DNA from 2 places in the Arthrobacter sp. USHLN218 genome. Region 1 is predicted to be linked to the other one. Evidence: predicted binding sites of a transcription regulator. Region 1 holds the regulator's gene; the other holds the start of a gene.
The links. Region 1 encodes LexA, which represses DNA repair genes until DNA is damaged. Its sites were predicted from a motif close to TCGAACANNTGTTCGA; they were not measured.
Positions count from the first base shown of each region.

Region 2: WFH44_RS08915 (HNH endonuclease signature motif containing protein) is a predicted target of LexA. The motif match lies at 2,910-2,925, and genes of this name have one in related genera.

Region 1 covers NZ_JBBCYT010000001.1:765,838-776,123, forward strand. Annotated here, with positions in the region: gene dapF (diaminopimelate epimerase) at 1-492, shown strand, start outside; gene WFH44_RS03375 (class I SAM-dependent methyltransferase) at 482-1,102, opposite strand; gene hflX (GTPase HflX) at 1,506-3,056, shown strand; gene WFH44_RS03385 (ATP-dependent DNA helicase) at 3,103-5,058, shown strand; gene lexA (transcriptional repressor LexA) at 5,077-5,838, opposite strand; gene WFH44_RS03395 (LysM peptidoglycan-binding domain-containing protein) at 6,093-6,458, shown strand; gene WFH44_RS03400 (histidinol-phosphate transaminase) at 6,529-7,623, shown strand; gene hisB (imidazoleglycerol-phosphate dehydratase HisB) at 7,699-8,319, shown strand; gene hisH (imidazole glycerol phosphate synthase subunit HisH) at 8,322-8,957, shown strand; gene WFH44_RS03415 (hypothetical protein) at 8,965-9,126, shown strand; gene priA (bifunctional 1-(5-phosphoribosyl)-5-((5-phosphoribosylamino)methylideneamino)imidazole-4-carboxamide isomerase/phosphoribosylanthranilate isomerase PriA) at 9,160-9,903, shown strand; gene WFH44_RS03425 (SseB family protein) at 9,907-10,286, shown strand, end outside.
Region 2 covers NZ_JBBCYT010000003.1:353,730-364,015, reverse strand. Annotated here, with positions in the region: gene WFH44_RS08935 (SRPBCC family protein) at 1-367, opposite strand, end outside; gene WFH44_RS08930 (alpha/beta hydrolase family protein) at 453-1,115, opposite strand; gene ligD (non-homologous end-joining DNA ligase) at 1,176-2,198, shown strand; gene WFH44_RS08920 (dihydrofolate reductase family protein) at 2,200-2,745, shown strand; gene WFH44_RS08915 (HNH endonuclease signature motif containing protein) at 2,939-5,107, shown strand; gene WFH44_RS08910 (hotdog fold thioesterase) at 5,296-5,781, opposite strand; gene polA (DNA polymerase I) at 5,872-8,547, shown strand; gene WFH44_RS08900 (GNAT family N-acetyltransferase) at 8,634-9,944, shown strand; gene rpsA (30S ribosomal protein S1) at 10,232-10,286, shown strand, end outside.

The sequences.
Region 1 (10,286 bases):
TGGGAGTTCATCTATCCGGACCAGGCCGCCGCAAAAGCCACGGACTCCGTCGTGAATGCGGCGGGCCTTGAGGTGCCCCGGCCCGCCTTGAGCATCAGCATGGGCAACCCGCACACTGTGGTCGCGCTGGCCGAGCTCGCCGAACTGGCCGCCACCGGGCTGTACGAAGCGCCGGAGGTCGAGCCGAAGCCGGTCAACGGAACCAACGTCGAATTCGTGGTGCCGGCCGAACCGCTGGTCCACAATGGCGCCGGACATATCACCATGCGCGTGCACGAACGCGGCGTCGGAGAGACACAATCGTGCGGAACCGGCGCCTGCGCCTCCGCCGTCGCCATCCGCTACTGGGCGGGCTCCGGTGCGCCGGACGACTGGCGGGTCAACGTCCCCGGCGGCACCGTGAACGTACGCTTCTTCGTCGCCGATGACGGGCGGGAACATGTCGAACTGAGCGGGCCCGCCACCCTCGTGGCACGGGGAGTTATTGCGTAGCAGCCGCGCGGCGGATCCGGAGGATCCGGAAGGCCTTGGCGGTGCTTTCGCGGCTGACCCGGAACTCGGTCGGCAGTTCGGCCGCGAGCCAGCGCTGCAGGGAGTCCGAACCGAGGTTCTTCTGCACGACCAGCCAGGCGCTGCCCCCTGGCGCCAGGCGGGGGAGCCAGAGCATCAGCAGGTCATGCAGTTCGCTCTTGCCGATTCGGATTGGCGGATTCGACCAGATGGCGTCGAAGCGCAGCTCGGGGTCCACCTCCTCGGGCAGGCAGGCCCGGACGTTGTTCAGCTCCAGGGTCTGCGCATTGTCGTTGGTCAATGCGGTGCAGCGGGTGTTGACATCGACCGCCGTCACCGATGCAGCAGGTGACTTAAGGCCCAGCGTCAGCGCGATCGGGCCCCAGCCGCAGCCGATATCCAGCAGATTGCCGGTCGACGGCGGGGCGGGGACCTCGGCCAGCAGCACGGCCGTGCCTTTATCGATTCCGTCGGGACTGAAGATGCCGTTCGACGTCGTCAAATGCCGGACCTGACCGTCGAGTTCGACGGTCAGCGGTTTACGTATTTCCGGTTTGCCCGGCTCGGCGCTGAAGTAATGATCGGTGGCCATAATCCGCCAGACTAGTGCGCCCTCGGCGGAATTTGTATCTAGGCCTGCCTAAGCCACGTGTGGAGCCTGTTATGCTGGACGGCATGGCAATCAAGTGACTGCGGCAGTCTAGGCCGGCTTCGGCCCGCACCAGACGCCGCTCCCGTTGAGCCCGGCTCCGGGACCGGTAGGCACCACTACCGCGAACCAACCTGTCATTCCCGTGCGTTCCCTTGGCTGCAACCGCGCCTGCACCTCTTTGCGTCCTGGGCGCATCGCCGCTGCATGGCTCCGGATCACCGCATCAGGGACCGCCTTCCCCGTCAGGAGGATACACATGACCCGACAACAACCACCGCACGCAAACCACCCCCGCACAGCAGCGGAGGACTACCATAGATCTACAGACCTTCCGAAGGAGAGCATGACCAACAGCAGCGCCGGCCAGCCGGCAGAGGAACCGGAACTGACCCCGGAGGAAATCCAGGCGGTCATCGACCGGATTCTGGCCAAGGACTCCGCAGCCCGCACCAAGACCGGCAGCGGTTTCCGGGGCAAGGCACAGGCCATCTCCACGCTTGACGAAGAGCATTCGGAATTCGACGGCGAGCAGCAGGACCTCCAGGAGCGGCGCGCCTTGCGGCGCGTGGCCGGGCTGTCGACGGAGCTGGCAGACGTCACCGAGGTCGAATACCGCCAGCTCCGGCTGGAGCGGGTCGTCCTGGCCGGCTTGTGGACCGAGGGAACGGCCGCGGACGCGGACAATTCCCTGCGCGAACTGGCTGCACTGGCCGAGACCGCCGGGTCGGAGGTTCTCGACGGCGTCGTCCAGCGGCGCCTGAAGCCGGACCCCGGAACATTCCTGGGATCGGGCAAGGCGCAGGAGCTGCGGGACATCGTCATGTCCACGGGGGCTGACACGGTGATTGTCGATAGTGAGCTGTCGCCATCGCAGCGGCGCGGTCTTGAAGACATCGTCAAGGTCAAGGTCATTGACCGCACCGCCCTGATCCTCGATATTTTCGCGCAGCATGCCAAGAGCCGCGAGGGCAAGGCCCAGGTCGAGCTCGCACAGCTGGAATACCTGCTGCCGCGCCTGCGTGGCTGGGGCGAGAGTATGTCCCGCCAGGCCGGCGGCCGCGTAGGCGCGGCCGGCGGAGGTATCGGTTCCCGTGGCCCCGGCGAAACCAAGATCGAGCTGGACCGGCGGCGCATCCGCACGCGTATGGCCAAACTTCGGCGGGAGATCGCCGGTATGAAGCCGGCGCGGGAGACCAAACGGGCCAACCGCAAGCGAAACGCCGTGCCGTCGGTCGCAATTGTCGGCTACACGAACGCGGGCAAGTCCTCGCTGCTTAACCGGCTGACCAACGCGGGCGTCCTCGTGGAGAACGCGCTGTTCGCGACCCTCGACCCGACGGTCCGCAAGGCCGAAACTTCGGACGGGCTTGGCTACACGCTGGCGGACACCGTCGGCTTCGTCCGCTCGCTGCCCACGCAGCTTGTGGAAGCCTTCCGGTCGACTCTTGAGGAAGCAGCCGATGCGGACCTGATCCTGCACGTGGTGGACGCTTCCCACCCCGATCCTGAAGGCCAGATCGCGGCGGTCCGCGAGGTGCTGACGGAAGTGGACGCGCGCAAGATTCCCGAGATCGTCGTGCTCAACAAGGCCGACGCCGCTGATCCGTTCGTCATCGAACGGCTTCGGCAGCGGGAACCGCGGCATGTCGTGGTCTCGGCCCGCACCGGGCAGGGCATTCCCGAACTGCTGCAGGCCATCAGCGACGGCATTCCGCGGCCCACTGTCAAGCTCGAACTCCTGATTCCTTATGACCGTGGCGACGTCGTCAGCCGGCTGCACAGCCCGGACGCGGAGATCCTGTCGATGAACCATGGCGAGGAGGGCACCGAGCTCGAAGTCATGGTCAGGGAGGGCCTGGCGGCCGAACTCGAGGCCTTCATCCGGCGTGGCTGAGGAACAGGCGGAGGCCCTGCGCCTGCTCGACGTTGCCGTGCAGGCGATGGGCGGGCAGGACCGCCAGGGCCAGCATGATATGGCTGGCCGGGTCGATACGGCGTTTCGGCGGCGCGAACATCTGCTGGTCCAGGCGGGCACGGGAACGGGCAAGTCCTTGGCCTACCTAATTCCGCTGATCGTGCACGCGCTGGAGAGCGAGAAACCGGCGATCGTCGCGACTGCCACGCTCGCCCTGCAGTCCCAGATCGTCAAGCGGGACCTGCCTCGGCTGCTGGAAGCCATCGCCGATGAGCTGCCGCGGCCGATCGATGCCGCCTTGCTCAAGGGCCGCAACAACTACCTGTGCCTGCACAAGATCGACGGCGGGTTCCCGGCGGACGATGCTCCGGAGGCGCTCTTCGATCTCGCCGAAGAGACCGTTCCGCATCCGGCGCCGGCCCCCGGGCCGACCACCGCCCTGGGACAGGAAATCAAGCGGCTGCGGGCCTGGGCAGAGGAGACCGGCACGGGGGACCGGGACGAAATCGTGCCCGGAGTCAGCGACCGGGCCTGGCGGCAGGTCTCCGTGAGCGCCATGGAGTGCCTCGGCGCCCAGCGGTGTCCGGTCGCGGCGGAATGCTTCAGTGAGCGTGCCCGGATGCATGCGGCCGAGGCCGACGTAGTGATCACCAATCATGCGATGTTGGCCATCAACGCGTTCGAGGGGCTGGCCGTCCTGCCGGACTACGACTTCGTTGTTATTGACGAGGCCCATGAGCTGCAGGACCGCGTGACGGGGGCGGTCTCGGGACAACTCTCGGCGGCCATGATCACGGCCGCCGCCTCCAGTGCCCGCAAGCACACGGCGATCAGCGTCGATGCGCTGAACACCGCGGCCAAGAGCTTCGAAGCGGCGTTCGACCAGGTTCCGTCCGGACTCATGGCGGCCGGCCTGCGGCCCGAGCAGGAACTGGCGCTGACCCAGCTGCGTGAGGCGGCTCGAACGGCACTGTCGGACTCCAAGCCCGATGGCTCGGGCGCGGTGGACGGCGGCAGGCAGATGGCAAGGTCGCGGCTGGCAGCAATTCTGGAGCTATGCGACCGGGTAGTTTCCACCGCCCAGAGCCGGGAGGTCCTGTGGATCACCCGTCCGAGCAGCTTCACGCCGGGCAGCGGTTACGGACCCCCGGACGAAACGCTTCCGCCGATGCTGAACGTTGCGCCGCTGTCGGTGGCTTCCAGGCTTCGCGAGGGGCTGTTCGAGGGCCACACGGTCGTCCTCACATCCGCGACCCTCGCCATCGGCAGCGCATTCGACGCCGTCGCCGGCTCCCTGGGCCTGCTGGGCGAAGGAGCGCCGAAGTACAGCAGCGCGGACGTCGGGAGCCCGTTCAACTACCCGAAGCAGGGCGTGCTGTATGTGGCTTCCCACTTGCCCAAGCCGGGCCGAGGGACAAGCCCCGAACAGTTGGATGAGCTCGAAGCGCTGCTGCGCGCCTCCAACGGGGGTGCTCTCGGGCTCTTCTCGTCGCGGCGCGCTGCCGAGGAAGCCGCCGCGGAGATGCGCGAGCGGCTGCCCTTCACGATCCTTTGCCAGGGCGAGTCGTCCATGGCTGCGCTGGTCCGGCAATTCTCGAGCGAACCGAATACCTGCCTGTTCGGGACGATGACGCTGTGGCAGGGGGTCGACGTGCCGGGAGAGGCCTGCCGCCTGGTGGTTATCGACAGGATTCCCTTCCCGCGGCCGGATGATCCGCTGATGACTGCCCGTACGCGGGCCGTGTCGCAGGCAGGCGGGAATGGTTTCATGACCATTTCGGCCACGCACGCCGCCGTCCGGCTCGCCCAAGGCGCCGGACGGCTCATCCGCGCTGCGGGGGACCGGGGCATGGTGGCTGTGCTCGATTCGAGACTGGCCAATGCCCGGTACGGTGGCTTCCTCAGGGCGGCGCTGCCGCCGTTCTGGTCGACGAAGGACCGGGCGACGGCGCTCCAGATCCTGCAGCGCCTGGCGGGCTAAGGGCCCGCCGGGCAGCGGCTAGAGGGCGCGCATCACCGAAACGACCTTGCCCATGATCGTCGCGCTGTCGCCGAGGATCGGTTCGTACTGGGTGTTCTGCGGCAGCAGCCAGGTGTGGCCATCCCGCTGCCGGAAGGTCTTGACGGTAGCTTCGTCGTCCAGCAGCGCGGCCACGATCTCGCCGTTGACGGCGCTCGGCTGCCGGCGGACGACGACCCAGTCGCCGTCGCAGATAGCCGCATCGATCATGGAATCGCCGGAGACCTTGAGCATGAACAGCTCGCCGTGTCCTACGAGCTGCCGGGGCAGGGGCATGACGTCCTCGACGACCTGGTCCGCCAGGATGGGGCCGCCCGCGGCGATCCTGCCGACCAGCGGAACGATCGCCGTGTCGGAAGCCGTGGCCAGTTCCGACACCGACAGGCCGCCAGTGCTGCGGAGTTTGTCCGGTTCGGCCACGCCTTCGATCTCAATCGCGCCCGTCTCGAGCGTCAGCGGCGTCAGGACCTCCATGGCCCTGGGGCGCTTGGGATCGCGGCGGATATATCCGAGCTTCTCCAGTTGCGCGAGCTGATGCGTGACGCTGGAGAGGCTGGCGAGCCCGACGGTGTCGCCGATCTCGCGCATCGACGGCGGGTAGCCCTTGGCGCTGATGGAACGCTGGATGCTCTCGAGGATCTTCTTCTGGCGGGGCGTCAGGCTCTTGGGGGACGCACCCGCGCGCCTGCGTGCGCTTCCCGTGCCGGCGGTACCTGAAGTAGCTGCACTCTTCCTCGACATGAACTGGCCCCGGTTCTCTATCCGGCCACCCGGGCTAGCCAGGGTGGCCGGTCCAATGTTGTCAGTGGCAGGTGATGCACTCAGGCATGGCCGCCATTTCTTCAAGCCTAGGGCAGCCACAGCACGATCTCAAACATTTATTCGATCGAGTCTCGACAATATTCGATCACAAGTGCTACAAATGGAATCCGACAGTTCGAATATGCGTTCGAAACAACTGATGCATACGCACGCGGAACGGGAAGGTACCCCTCATGTCTGCTCAGCTCGCCCCGCACGTCGCCCCGCACGCTCTGTTGGGCTCGACGCCCGCGCTGCGGCTTACCCGCCGCGGCCGCCTGGTGCTCATCGGGTTGCCCCTGATGCTTGGCGCCGCCGTCCTGCTGACCCTGGTCGGCTTCTTCACGGCACCGGCCTTGGCGAGCTCGGGACCTGGCCTCGGCCCCGGCCGCACCGTGTCGGTCGCCGTCGCTCCCGGCCAGACGCTCTGGGATGTGGCCGTGCTGGCAGCGCCGGACCGACACCCGCACGATGTCATTGCGGAGATCCAGCAGCTGAACAACCTGCCGGATTCGGTCGTCCGTGCCGGGCAGCGGCTGTTCGTCCCGCTGGGGGACTAGGGACTGTAATAAGAGCCGCTCCGGCAGGCCCGATTCCTGCCCCGGGCCTGCCGGAGCTTAAGCTGGTCAGGTGAACGACCAGCTGGATCTACTCAACCGACTGCCCCTGCGTAACAACCTGCGCGGACTGACTCCGTACGGAGCTCCGCAACTCGACGTTCCCGTGCTCCTCAACGTCAACGAGAATACGCATGGACTGCCTCATGAGGTTGCGGACGCGATAGCGGCGCGCGTCCAATCGGCGGTGGCGGGTCTGAACCGCTACCCGGACCGCGAATTCACGGAGTTGCGGGAGGCGCTGGCCAAGTACCTCGGCCACGGGCTTTCCGCGGGGAACATGTGGGCCGCGAACGGATCCAACGAGGTGCTGCAGCAGATCCTGCAGGCCTTCGGCGGCCCGGGCCGGCGTTTGCTGAGTTTTCCTCCCACCTACTCGATGTATCCGCTCCTTGCCAGCGGCACTGACACGGAATACGTGACTGCCCGCCGCGGCGCCGACTTCGGGCTGACGGCCGGCCAGGCAGCCAAGGCTGTCCGCGATACCGCGGCCAACATTGTCGTCCTATGCTCGCCGAACAATCCGACCGGAACCGCGCTCGGGCTCGATGTCGTCGAAGCTGTCTACGAAGCAGGCGAAGCGAGCCAGGCGATTGTCATCGTCGATGAAGCGTATGCGGAATTTGCCCATGTCGGTACTGACAGTGCCCTGACGCTGCTGCCGGGCAGGGAGCGGCTGATCGTCTCGCGGACGATGAGCAAGGCCTTTGCCCTTGCCGGCGCCCGCGTCGGCTATCTTGCGGCAGCTCCCCAGATTGCGGATGCCCTCCGGCTGGTGCGGCTCCCTTACCACCTCTCGGCCGTCACCCAGGCGACCGCATTGGCGGCTCTCGACCACGCCGACGCACTGCTCGCCAATGTCGAGGAGATCAAGGGCCAGCGGGATCGCATCGTCAGTGAGCTGGCGTCGCTCGGGCTGCAGCCCGCGCCGTCGGACTCAAATTTCGTTTTCTTCGGCGGCCTGAAGGACCCGCATAAGGTCTGGCAGGGACTGCTGGACGCCGGCGTGCTGATCCGCGATGTCGGCATCGCCGGGCACCTGCGCGTCACTGCCGGCACCGAGGCCGAGACCACCGCCTTCCTGGACCGGCTGCGGGAACTGCTCTGAGCTTCGGTCTTCTAGACTGATAGGTGCGGGTTCCCAGTCAACCCGCAATGACCACTTTTGCCACAAAGGAATTCCATGACCACGGATATCGCCACCACTGCACGCACAGCACGCCTCGAACGCACCACCAGCGAGTCGTCGGTGCTGGTTGAGCTGAACCTGGACGGCACCGGTCAGTCCGACATCAGCACCACTGTCCCGTTCTACGACCATATGCTCACGGCCCTCTCGAAGCACTCGCTGATCGACCTGACCGTGAAGGCCTCGGGGGACACGCACATCGACGCCCACCACACCGTCGAGGACGTCGCCATCACGCTCGGCGAAGTCCTGAAGAGCGCGCTGGGCAATAAGGCCGGTATCCGGCGTTTCGGCGAAGCTACCGTCCCGCTGGACGAGGCCATCGCCAACGCCGTGGTCGACATCTCGGGCAGGCCTTATCTCGTGCACGACGGTGAACCGGCCGGCCAGGAATACCACCTGATCGGCGGCCACTTCACCGGTTCCCTGACCCGCCACGTCTTCGAGGCGATCACGCTGCACGCGCAGATCTGCCTGCACATGCGGGTGCTCGGCGGCCGGGACCCGCACCACATCGTGGAGGCTCAGTTCAAGGCATTCGCCCGCGCCCTGCGCGCCGCCGTGGAGCCGGATCCGCGCGTCGAAGGCATTCCGTCGACCAAGGGAGCGCTCTGACCATGGCGCCCAAGGTGACCGTACTGGACTACGGGTCGGGCAACATCCGGTCGGCGGTCCGGGCGCTCGAGCATGTCGGCGCCGAGGTGACCCTCAGTCACGATTCGCGGGCCATCCTCGAAGCCGATGGGCTGGTCGTGCCCGGTGTCGGGGCGTTTGCCACCGTGATGGAGGGCCTCAAGTCCGTCGACGCCATCCGCTGGATCGGCAGGCGCGTCGCCGGCAGCCGGCCGGTCCTGGGGATCTGCGTCGGACTGCAGGTGATGTTCGAGGCCGGCGTCGAGCACGGCGTGAGGACCGAAGGCATCGGTGAATGGCCGGGCACCGTCGAGCGACTGGCTGCCGAGGTCGTCCCGCACATGGGGTGGAACACCGTCCAGCCTCCGGAAGGCAGCCGGTTGTTTGCCGGGATCGAAGACGAGCGGTTCTACTTCGTGCATTCCTACGGCGTCCAGCACTGGGACTTCGACGTTAACCAGCCGGCCATGACTCCTCCCATGGTCACGTGGTCCGATCACGGCGGGCCCTTTATCGCCGCCGTCGAGAACGGTCCGCTGAGCGCGACACAGTTCCACCCCGAGAAGTCCGGGGACGCGGGCGCCGCCTTGCTGCAAAACTGGCTTCGGACCTTGGGCTGATCCGCGCATGTGGAGTGTTGTCCTGATGGGCCTGGCCGGCCTCCTGGCCGGCGGCGCCATTGCCTTCCGCGGCCAGCAGGCGCCGAAATGGCTGATCATCAGCTTCTGGTTCCTGGCAGCTATGGCCCTGGTGGCCGCATACCTGCTTACCCTCGGCCCGGCCGAGTAATTCCTTCGATTAGTTCAGAAAGCGGATTCCCCTATGACGACGCAAGATGCCCCGATCCTCGAACTGCTGCCCGCCGTGGACGTCGCCGACGGCCAGGCCGTGCGGCTCGTGCAGGGCGAGGCCGGCAGCGAGACAAGCTACGGTGATCCGCTGGACGCGGCCCTGGCCTGGCAGAACGACGGCGCCGAGTGGGTCCATCTGGTGGACCTCGACGCGGCCTTCGGGCGGGGCTCCAATATCGAACTGCTGCAGCGCGTGGTGCGGGAACTGAGCATCAAGGTTGAGCTGTCCGGCGGCATCCGCGACGACGCATCGCTGGACCGCGCACTGGAGCTGGGAGCTGCCCGGGTCAACCTCGGGACCGCTGCGCTGGAGAACCCGGAGTGGACGGCCAAGGCTATCGAACGCTACGGCGACGCTATCGCCGTCGGACTCGATGTCCGGGGCACCACCCTTGCGGCCCGCGGCTGGACGAAGGAGGGCGGCGACCTCTGGGACGTTTTGGCCCGTCTGGAAGACGCGGGCTGCGCGCGGTACGTGGTCACTGACGTGACCAAGGACGGCACGCTCCAGGGTCCCAACCTGGACCTGCTCAAGGAGGTCGCCTCCCGCACGGCCAAGCCGGTCGTTGCCTCCGGCGGCATCTCCAGCCTCGATGATCTGGCCGCCCTGCGCACCCTGGTGCCGCACGGCGTTGAGGGAGCGATTGTCGGCAAGGCGCTGTACGCCGGCAAGTTCACGCTGCCCCAGGCACTCGATACCGCCGGCCGCCGCTGAGCCTTGGCGGACAAGAGGGAGCTGCCGGGCCACATCGCCGCCGCACTGGCCGGCGCCGGCGGCGCGACGGACTCGGCAGGCAGGCCGTGGAGCGGCCGCGACCTGAGCGGGCCGGGCAATCCGCTGCACAATTTCAACGACGACGACGGCGGCGCCGACCAGGGCTACCTGAAGGCCATCGCGGCGCTGGCCGACGGCACCGGGGGAGAACCACAGGTGCTGCAGGCTCTGGCCTCGGCCCGCGTCTTTGTTCCGATTGTGGCGCAGCTCGGTGAGGAAGCGGCCGGAGCCAACGATCTCACCGCCGACAAGCAGGCGGACATGGCCCTGGTGACGCTGCAGGCGCCCGACGGACGTCGGGCACTGCCGGTGTTCACCTCGGC
Region 2 (10,286 bases), on a different contig from region 1:
CGAAGCCGCGCTGGGTGAGGACAACCCGGGTCCCGCCGTCCACGGGCTCGAGGGACAGGGACACAACCGTCTCGCGGTCGTCCGGCACGGGTTCCTCCCACCGGAAGGTGTACTCGAGGCGCCGCGGCGGGTCCACGTCCACGAATTCTCCGGCGAGGTGGAAGGCTTCCCCGTCCGGCGGCTGCATGGTGAGCCGGTAGCTTCCGCCGGGCCTGGGATCCAGCGTCGCCTCCGGCGTCGTGAATCCCTCGGGCCCCCACCATTTCACCAGCTCGTCCGGGTCCGTCAGCAGGCGGAAGACCCGCCCGCGCGGGGCCGCCACGTCAAACTCCAGCTCCAGCACCAGACTGCCCTGCTGTCCGCCCATGACCTGCTCCAACCGCCGGGAAGCGGGGGTACGATGCCCGCCAGCCCATCGTAATCCCGGCACGGACGCGCCGGCAGGCCTGGAATCAGTGCTGCGCTCGCAGGAACGCGGCGACGGGAGCGGCAACGGAAGCTCCGATGTCATAAGCGTTCCGCTTCCGGCCGGCGACTTCGAAGGAATGCCCGCCGCCTTCAACCCATTGGATCGTCGCCGTGGGGCCGATCTTCGCCGCTACTGCCTCCAGCAGTTCCGGGGTCGCAAACGTGTCCTTGGTCCCCTGCAGGAAGAGCATCGGCAGCGTCAGGCCGTAGAGGTGCTCGTCCCGAAGCTTCTCCGGCTTGCCGGGCGGATGCAGCGGGTAGCCGAGGTACACCAGCCCCGCGGCCGGCATCCCCTCGGCGACGGCCATGGAGGCCATCCGTCCGCCGAAGGATTTCCCGCAGGCCCACAGGGGTTCGCCGCCCGACCGCTCGGCGGCCGCGGCCATCGCCACCCGCCAGGTGTTGATGGCCGCGGGCGGCCGGTCCGGAAACTTTCGGCCCGCCTCCCGGTAGGGGAAGTTGAACCGCAAGGTGGCCACGCCGTCGTCGTTCATGGCATCGGTGAAGCCGCGCAGGAACGGATGCTCCATCCCGGCGCCCGCCCCATGGGCGACCACGAGCGTGGCGGACGCCTTGTCGGGCCGCGCGTAGGCGGCGGAAACCGTGGCATCGCCCACGGCGAGCTGCAGTGGCTGTTCGTCTGGCATGTACCCATGATGCCGCGTTGGCCCTCGTCAGGGACGCCGACATGCCTTTATGGTGGTCCCATGGCCAGCGAGCAGACGATCCTGAAGGTGGATGGACCCCACGGCGAGCGGGAAATGCGGATCTCCAGCCCGTCGCGCGTGATGTGGCCCGAGCTGGGGCTGACCAAGCTGGACCTGGCGCGCTACATCGCCGAAGTGGGGGAGGCCTTCATCGCCGCCAACGGGGACCGGCCGCTTGCGCTCCAGCGGTTCAAGGAGAATATCGACGGCGAACAGTTCTTCTCGAAGAACCCGCCGAAGGGCGCCCCCGAGTTCGTGCGCGCCGTCCCGGTCATCTATCCGAGCGCGCGCTCGCATCCGCAGCTGGTCCTGGACGAGCCGGCCGCCGCGGTCTGGGCCGTCCAGATGAACACCATCGTCTTCCACCCGTGGCCCTCGCGAACGGCCAACACGGACAATCCGGACCAACTGCGCATCGACTTGGACCCGCAGCCCGGCACCGACTTCGACGACGCGGTGCCGGCGGCGCTGGAACTGCGGAAGGTGCTGGCGGAGGCCGGGCTGGAGGCGTTCATCAAGACGTCCGGCAACCGCGGCCTGCATGTGTACGCGCCGATCAAACCGACCCACGAGTTCCTGGACGTGCGGCACGCCGTTATCGCCGCAGCCCGGGAACTGGAGCGCCGGATGCCGGAGAAGGTCACGACGGCCTGGTGGAAAGAGGAGCGGGGCCGCAAGGTCTTCGTGGACTTCAACCAGGCGAACCGGGACCGCACCATCGCCGGCGCCTACAGCCCGCGCGCCCTGCCCAAGGCCACGGTGTCCTGCCCGATCACCTGGGAGGAACTGGAGCATATCAAGCCCTCGGATTTCACCATCGCGACCGTGCCGGGCCGGTTGCAGGAAACCGGGGATCCCTGGGCAAAGATGCACAGCAACCCCGGCACCGTTGACGAACTGCTGGGCTGGTGGGAGCGCGACTGCGCCGCCGGCCTGGGTGAGCTGCCCTTCCCGCCTGACTATCCCAAGATGCCGGGCGAACCGCCGCGCGTGCAGCCGAGCCGCGCCAAGAAGAAGGAGTGACATGGCCAGGACCGTCTACTACGTCGCCAGCTCGCTCGACGGATTCATCGCCGACGAGGACGACAAGCTGGAGTGGCTCTTCCAGTTCAACGACGCCGACGGCGTGAAGGAATCCTACGAAGAGTTCATTGCCGGCATCGGAGCCCTGGTCATGGGGTCGGAAACCTACAAGTTCCTGCTCGACAACGGGGGAGAGGGCGCCTGGGAATACGGCAGCACGCCCACCTGGGTCTTTACGCATCATGAACTACCGGGCATCCCCGGCGCGGACATAACCTTTGTCCGCGGCGACATCACGGTGTTCCACCCCAACGTGGTTGCCGACGCCGGCGACCGCGACGTCTGGGTGATCGGCGGCGGTGAACTGGCAGCGCAGTACCTCGACGCCGGCCTGCTCGACGAACTCATCGTCACCTACGTGCCGGTGGTCCTCGGCCGCGGCAAGCGCCTTCTGCCGGTCACAACGACGACGGCGCCCGCCTCCTTGACCGGTTCCCGCACCTTGGGCTCCGGCATGGTGGAGAACCGCTACAGCCTCGCCAAGTAGCCGCGGCCGCAGACCGTCGGCCACCCGAAGCCCGGCTACGACCCCGGTTGCCACTTCCGCGTAGCCCAGCTACGTCCCTGGTGGGTCGGGTTGATTCTCGCCATCTTCGGATAGGCCTGAATGGACGCACGTTGCCCTTCGACGGTTATCCACAGCCCTATTCATCGAACATGAATTCGACTAGACTTATGTGATGGCGAACACATCAGCGGAACGGCCGCAGGACAAGGAGGGCCTGGAGCCTTGCGACGGCTCCCGTGACCCTCGACCCTGCCCGGACGATTCCCCTGACGCCGCTGTGGCAACGCCCAACCCGCCTAATTCCGCAACCCTCTACGACCGGCGTGATTCCGGGTCCGCAGCCGGCAGGCCCGGTTCCGCCACGTCCGACGACCCAGCTGATCCTGACGCATCTGACCTCGCGGACCCGGATGCGGCTGTCCCGGCCGGCGTCTGCGGGGTGGGTCTGCGGCCGGCGGACCCGTTCTCGTGCCGGCCGCCGTGGGAGGAGCATTCCTGGGAGGAGGGCGAGGCCGTAGATGCCGAGGGCATCCCCCTCGACGCCCCGGATACCCCGATCCCGCTCTACGTGCTGACCGGCCATGACGCACCTGCGGAGGAAGACCCATGGGCCGCCGCCCGCGGCGCGTTCACGCCCCCGGCCTGGGAGCCGGTCCTGCCGGCCCGGTCCGGGCAGATCAGAGACCTGCTGCCCCTGCTGGGCTCCCGCGAGCCGTCCCGCATGCTCTACGAGGAAGCCGCGCACGAACTCATCGCCGCCCGCCGCGCCTCCGCCTGGCTCGAGGCCCGTATCCTGCGCCTGCTCAACGCCCTGGTCCGAGAGTCCGTGAACGAACAGCCCCGCGGCTGGCCCCCGCCACTCGGGCCGGGCACCCCGGACGAACACCTGGCCGAAGCCGCGGCCGTCGCCGAAGCCGCCGCCGCCCTGCAGATCCCGGAAAGGACCGCCGCGATCCGGATCAACTACGCCCGGACCATCGCCGGGGAATGCCCCGCCACCCTCGAAACCCTCGAACAAGGCCACCTGACCGGGGTGCAGGCCGCCATCATCACCGACGAAACCACCTCGCTGCCGCCCCGGGCCCGGCCCGGATTCGAACACGAACTCCTCGACCTCGCCCCGGTATGCTCCACCGGCAGCCTGCGCCGCCGCGCAAGAACCCTCCGCGAAAAACGCCACCCCGAAACCATCACCGCCCGCCGCGCGAAAAAAGCAGCCGACCGCCACCTCGAGCTCAAGCCCGACTACGACGGCATGGCCTGGCTCTCCGCCTACCTGCCCGCGGAAACCGCCGTCGCCGCGTTCAACCACGTCCAGGCCATCGCGCTCTCCGTCCAAGGCCCCGAAGAGCCCCGCACCCTAACCCAACTGCGCGCCGACGCCCTCACCCACCTCCTGCTCAGCAGCACCCACAAACCGCAGCCCCCGCCAGCGGTAGCACCCGCCCCCGGCACCGAAGCCGCGGGCGCATCCGACGCCGGCGGCCTCGGCGCCGAGGGCCCTGCCGGGGCTTGTGATCCGGCAACCGGTGACCCGGCGGCGGGGCCCGGGGACCTACGGGAACATCCCGCTCCGGACGGCGGACTGCCCCCGGGCGCCGGGTACGGGATCGTGCCCACCGTCGCGCTGACCATCCCCGCCCTGACCCTGCTCGGCCTCGGCCAGGAACCGGCCCACCTCGACGGCCACGGGCCGATCCCGATCGAGGCCGCCGCCCGGCTGGCCGCGAACGCGCCCTCGTTCACCCGCGTCCTGACCGACCCGGTCACCGGCGCGGTCCTGGCCATGGACCGCAAACAGTACCGGCCCACCGCGGCGCAGCGCCGCTACCTGCGCCTGCTCTACAACAAATGCACGTTCTACGGCTGCTCCCGTTCCAGCGAGCACTGCGAACTCGACCACACCATCGGCTGGGCCGAGGGCGGATCCACCAACACCGCCAACCTCGGCCCCGAATGCAAACGCCACCACCGGCTCAAAACCGAAACGGACTGGAACCTCCGACAACCCAGCCCCGGCGAATTCGACTGGGCCTCCCCGGCCGGCATCAGCTACCCGACCAGACCCGAACCCCTGGTCCACACCCCGCCCGAAGAACTCGCCAGCATCCTCGAACGCCACGAGATCCACACCATCAACACCAAACTCCGCGCCTACTACCAACGCAAACACCAACAACCCGGCCACACCGAACCAGCCGGACCAGCGAAACCAGCACAGGCGCCTCCCGCGGCCCTCCCGACACCCACCGACGCGCCCAACCCGCCAGACCACACCGGCACGCCACACGCCGCCGGGCACCACCACAACCGCGGTCCCGACGAACCACCGCCCTTCTGACAAAGCCTGGATGCGGACGTCTGAGTGCGCCCACGCAAGCCCAGACGGGCCCAGCGGACAGCCCGATGGAACCACCGACAGCCAGGTGTGCCGATGGGCGGAAAAGTGTGCCGAGGGCACAGGCCGATGCGGTCACAGGCCCCGACGAGGCAAGCTCCCGCCTGCCCAGGTTTCCCGCCGCTACCTGGCTACGCGTTGTCCCGAATCAGATTGGTGATGCGGGCCGTGGAAAGCCGACGTCCCTCCTCGTCCGTCATGACCACTTCGTGGACGGCCAATGTGCGGCCCAGCTGGAGCGCGGTGGCGGTCCCGGTGACCAGTCCGGAGGCGACGGACCGGTGGTGTGTGGCTCCGACCTCGATGCCGACGGCATGGCGGTTCGCGCCGGCATGTATCGATGCGGCGAAGGAACCGAGGGTTTCCGCCAGGACGACGTGGGCTCCGCCGTGCAGGATGCCTGCGACCTGTGTGTTTCCGAGCACGGGCATGGTGGCAACGATTCGCTCGGCGGACATCTCAATGAACTTGATGCCCATCTTCACGACAAGCGCGCCGACCCCCATTTGCCGTAGCCAAGGGCGTAAATGCTCCGGAACGCCGGCGTCGATGAGCTCCTGCAGGCGGTTCTCCGCGTTGGCGGCCGGCTCCGCAGCCGGAGTGAGATTCTCGGTCATGCGACTAGGCTGGCACCTGTGAGTGAAACAAACAAACCGGAATCCGTTGCCACCGTCGAGCCTCCTGCGGCCGCATCCGACAGCCAGACAATGGCTGAGCCGGAGGGCCCGCGCCGCCTCCTGGTTGTGGATGGACATTCGATGGCATTCCGGGCGTTCTATGCGCTGCCGGCGGACAAGTTCTCCACGAGCACCGGGCAGCATACCAATGCCGTGTACGGTTTCACGTCCATGCTCCTTGCGATGATCCGCGAGCAGTCGCCGACGCACGTCGCCGTGGCCTTCGACCTGGACACGCCGACCTTCCGCGAGACCGAGTACAGCGAGTACAAGGCCGGCCGGAACAAGACGCCGGAAGAGTTCCACGGCCAGGTCGACCTGATCATCAAGGTCATGGAGGCCATGCGCATCCCGACGATCTCGATGGACGGCTACGAGGCCGACGACATCATTGCCACCCTCAGCGAGCAGGCGGAGGCTGCCGGCTGGGACGTGCTGGTGGTCTCGGGCGACCGGGATGCCTTCCAGCTCATCACGGACAAAGTCACCGTGCTCTACCCGAAGAAGGGCGTCAGCGAAATCCCGCCGATGGACGCCGCCGCCGTGGAAGCGAAGTACTTCGTTCCGCCGAACCGCTACTCGGATCTGGCCGCGCTGGTGGGCGAGACGGCCGACAACCTCCCCGGCGTGCCCGGCGTCGGTCCTAAGACCGCCGCCAAGTGGATCAACCAGTACGGCGGCCTGGACGGGATCCTCGAGAACGTCGACTCCATCGGCGGCAAGGTCGGCAATTCGCTGCGCGAGAATATCGAGCAGGTCAAGCGCAACCGGCGGCTGAACCACCTGCTCCGCGACCTGGACCTGCCGGTAAACCTGTCCGCGATGACGCTGGAGCACCCGGACCGGGATGCAGTCGAAGAGCTCTTCGACGCTCTGGAATTCACCACGCTGCGCAAGCGGCTGTTCGAACTGTTCGCTGTCGATGAGCAGGTGGAGGACACCGAGATCCATGCGCCGCGGCACGATGTGCTGGCATCCGCCGAGCAGCTCGACGCATGGTTGGACGGGACGAACCAGCTGCCGGTAGCGATCCAGGTGGTGGCCGAGGGAACCACCGGCGGGGAAGACGCCGTCGCGCTGGCGCTGGTGTCGCCCTCGGCGGCCGCCTACGTCGCCTTTGAGGGCCTCGACGCGGACGCGGAGAAGCGTCTGGCGGAATGGCTGCAGGACCTGGATGCGCCCAAGGTGGTCCACGACTTCAAGTACGCGTACAAGCTCCTGTTCCACCGCGGGTTCGAGCTGTTGGGCGTGGTCGATGACACCGCGATCTCCGCCTACCTGATCCAGCCGGACCGCCGCAATTACGAGCTGGCGGACCTTGCCCAGTACCACCTGAAGCTCTCCGTTGCGGCGACGGGCAGTTCAGGGGGCGGGCAGCAGCTGGACCTCGGCGAGGATCCGGCAGCCCCGGCCGTTGCCAAGGCCTTTGCCGCCCTCCAGCTCAGCGAGCACTTCGCCGGGCAGCTCGTGGAGCGCGGCGCCAACCAGCTGCTCGGCGGGCTTGACCTTCCGCTGTCCCTGGTGCTGGCCAGGATGGAGCTCCACGGCATTGCGGTGGCGACCGACCAGCTCGACCGGCTGCTGGACGACTTCACGGTCACGATCGATGCGGCCAGTTCCGAGGCCTTCCGGATCATCGGCAAGGAGATCAACCTCGGTTCGCCGAAGCAGCTACAGGCCGTCCTGTTCGATGAACTGGAGCTGCCGAAGACCAAGAAGATCAAGACCGGCTACTCGACGGACGCGGACGCCCTCAACGACCTGATCGCCAAGACCCAGCATCCGTTCCTGGTCCAGCTGCTGGCCTACCGGGACTCCTCGAAGCTGCGCCAGACGGTGGAGGGGCTCCGCAAGACCGTGGGCGAGGACGGCCGGATCCACACGACCTACGCCCAGACGGTGGCGGCCACCGGTCGGCTTTCGTCGAACAACCCGAACCTGCAGAACATCCCGGTCCGTTCCGAGGCGGGCCGGCGGATCCGCGAGGTCTTCATCGTCGGCGAGGGCTACGAGTCGCTGCTCACCGCCGACTACTCGCAGATCGAGATGCGCATCATGGCCCACCTGTCCGGCGACGAGGGGCTCATCAGCGCATTCCGCGAGGGGGAGGACCTGCACCGGTTCGTCGGCGCCAACATCTTCGGCGTGGCACCCGAGGAGGTCACCAGCGAGATGCGGGCCAAGGTCAAGGCCATGTCCTACGGGCTGGTCTACGGGCTGAGTTCCTTCGGCCTGTCCAAGCAGCTGAACATCCCGGTGGATGAAGCCCGGACGCTGATGAAGGACTACTTCGCCCGGTTCGGCGCCGTGCGCGACTACCTGCGCGGAGTGGTCGAGCAGGCCCGCAAGGACGGCTACACGTCCACCATCGAGGGCCGCCGCCGGTACCTGCCGGACCTGACCAGCACCAACCGGCAGCTGCGCGAGATGTCCGAGCGGGCCGCGCTGAACGCCCCCATCCAGGGGTCGGCCGCGGACATCATCAAGAAGGCCATGCTGGGCGTGGACGGCGAACTCAAGGCACAGGACCTGAAGTCGCGCATGCTGCTCCAGGTCCACGACGAACTCGTGTTCGAAGTCGCGCCCGGCGAACGCGAGGCCCTGGAACGGCTCGTGCGCGAGCAGATGGGCGGTGCCGCCGAACTTTCGGTTCCGCTGGATGTCTCCGTCGGCGTCGGCCGGAACTGGCACGAAGCCGGCCACTGACGCAAGCACCGGGGCCGGGCAGCGGCTCCGGCCGCAGCGGCCGCTCCTCTGGCGGGAGCGGCCGCCGCGCATTAGGCTCGGCTGTCGTGGACACCAGCGCAGCAGACACCCGGGCGGACGCCATCAGGATCGAACAGTTCCCGGCCGGCCTCGAGGATGGCCGGCCCGATGCCCGGACCATGGGCTGGTTCGAGGCGGTGCGGGCCGGGTTCCATGACGGGGCGCCGCAGCCAGGACACGTGGAGGCCTACGTCGCTGCCTACGCGGCGGACCGGCGCGTGTTGTGGGGAGCGTACGACGACGGCGCCCGGCCGGGTGCCTGGGGTCCGGACATTCCGGTGGCCACGTACGGGTCCCTGGCCAACACGATGAACGTCGGAGGCGGCCGGCTTGTCCCGACCCACCAGATCACGGCGGTAACGGTCCGCCCGACACACCGCCGCCGTGGCCTGTTGCGGACCATGATCACCGCGGACCTCGGGCAGGCGGCCGGCAGGGGCTTCGCCGTCGCGGCGCTGACGGCGTCGGAGGCAACCATCTACGGCCGCTTTGGCTTCGGGGCCGCGGCGTTCACCCGGCGCGTCGAGGTCGATGTCCGCGAACGCTTCGCGCTGCGTTCGGCGCCCTTCGGCACTATGGAGCTGGTCGATCCAGCCGCGATGCTGGAGCTGGCCCCGCGAATCTTCGCCGGCTTCCATGGGCGGACCACCGGTTCCCTGGACCGCCAGTTTTCGTATGCCCAGGTGGCATCCGGTCGCTGGCAGTCGGAGAAACCCGAACCGAATCCCGACCTTCGGGTGGCGGTGCACGTCCGTTCGGACGGAGAGCCCGGCGGCTACGTCGCCTACAAGTTCGCCGGCTGGCATTCCGAGCCGCACACCATGAAGGTCGTCGACCTGGTGGCGGCCTCGGAGGCAAGCTACCGCGAACTCTGGCGGTACCTCGGCTCCATCGACCTGGTCCAGCGGATCGTGTGGTCCGCGGCCCCGGCCGACGATCCGCTGCCCTGGGCGCTGTCCGACCCGCGCTCCTACAGCGTCACCGCGGAGGAAGACGCCCTCTGGCTGCGGATACTCGACCCGGTGGGGGCGCTGGAAGCGCGCCGCTTCGAGCAGGACGGTTCGCTGGCGTTCGCCGTCCGGGATCCGCTCGGCCTGGCCGCGGGACGGTTCCGGCTGGACGCTGCCGGCGGGCAGGCACGTGTGGAGCGGCTGGATGCTTCGGCCGCGGTGGACCTCACCCTGGACGTCGACGTCCTGGGCTCGCTCTATCTCGGGGGAGCCAGGGGACGGACCCTGGCTGGCGCGGGACGGCTGGAAGGCGACAAGGCCGCCGTCGGACGTTTGGACGGGCTGTTCGCGCTGGCCTCGGCGCCGTACTGCATCACGCACTTCTAGGCGCAGGACCACCGGTGAAGACGGCGCAGAACCAGCCGCGGACGCGCCGGGCCGCGGGTTGGAAAAAGGCCGGGACGCGCCGCGCCCGCTTTGACCCGACTTGGCCGTTGCGGCTAGAATGGTTGGGCGCGTAATGCGTACGCAGAAGCTTCATCCTGCGTCAAACCACAATGTCCGCTTCCGGACAGTCAGCAATGTTGGAAGGCCGCAGCCATTTTGTGCTGGGTCCAGAGCAGAGTCAAGCTGTGCGGAACCAAGAAAACTATCCACATCGGAGCCCCTACTACATGACCATCACCTCCACCGAGAAGCCCGGTACCCCTCAGGTCGCAGTCAACGACA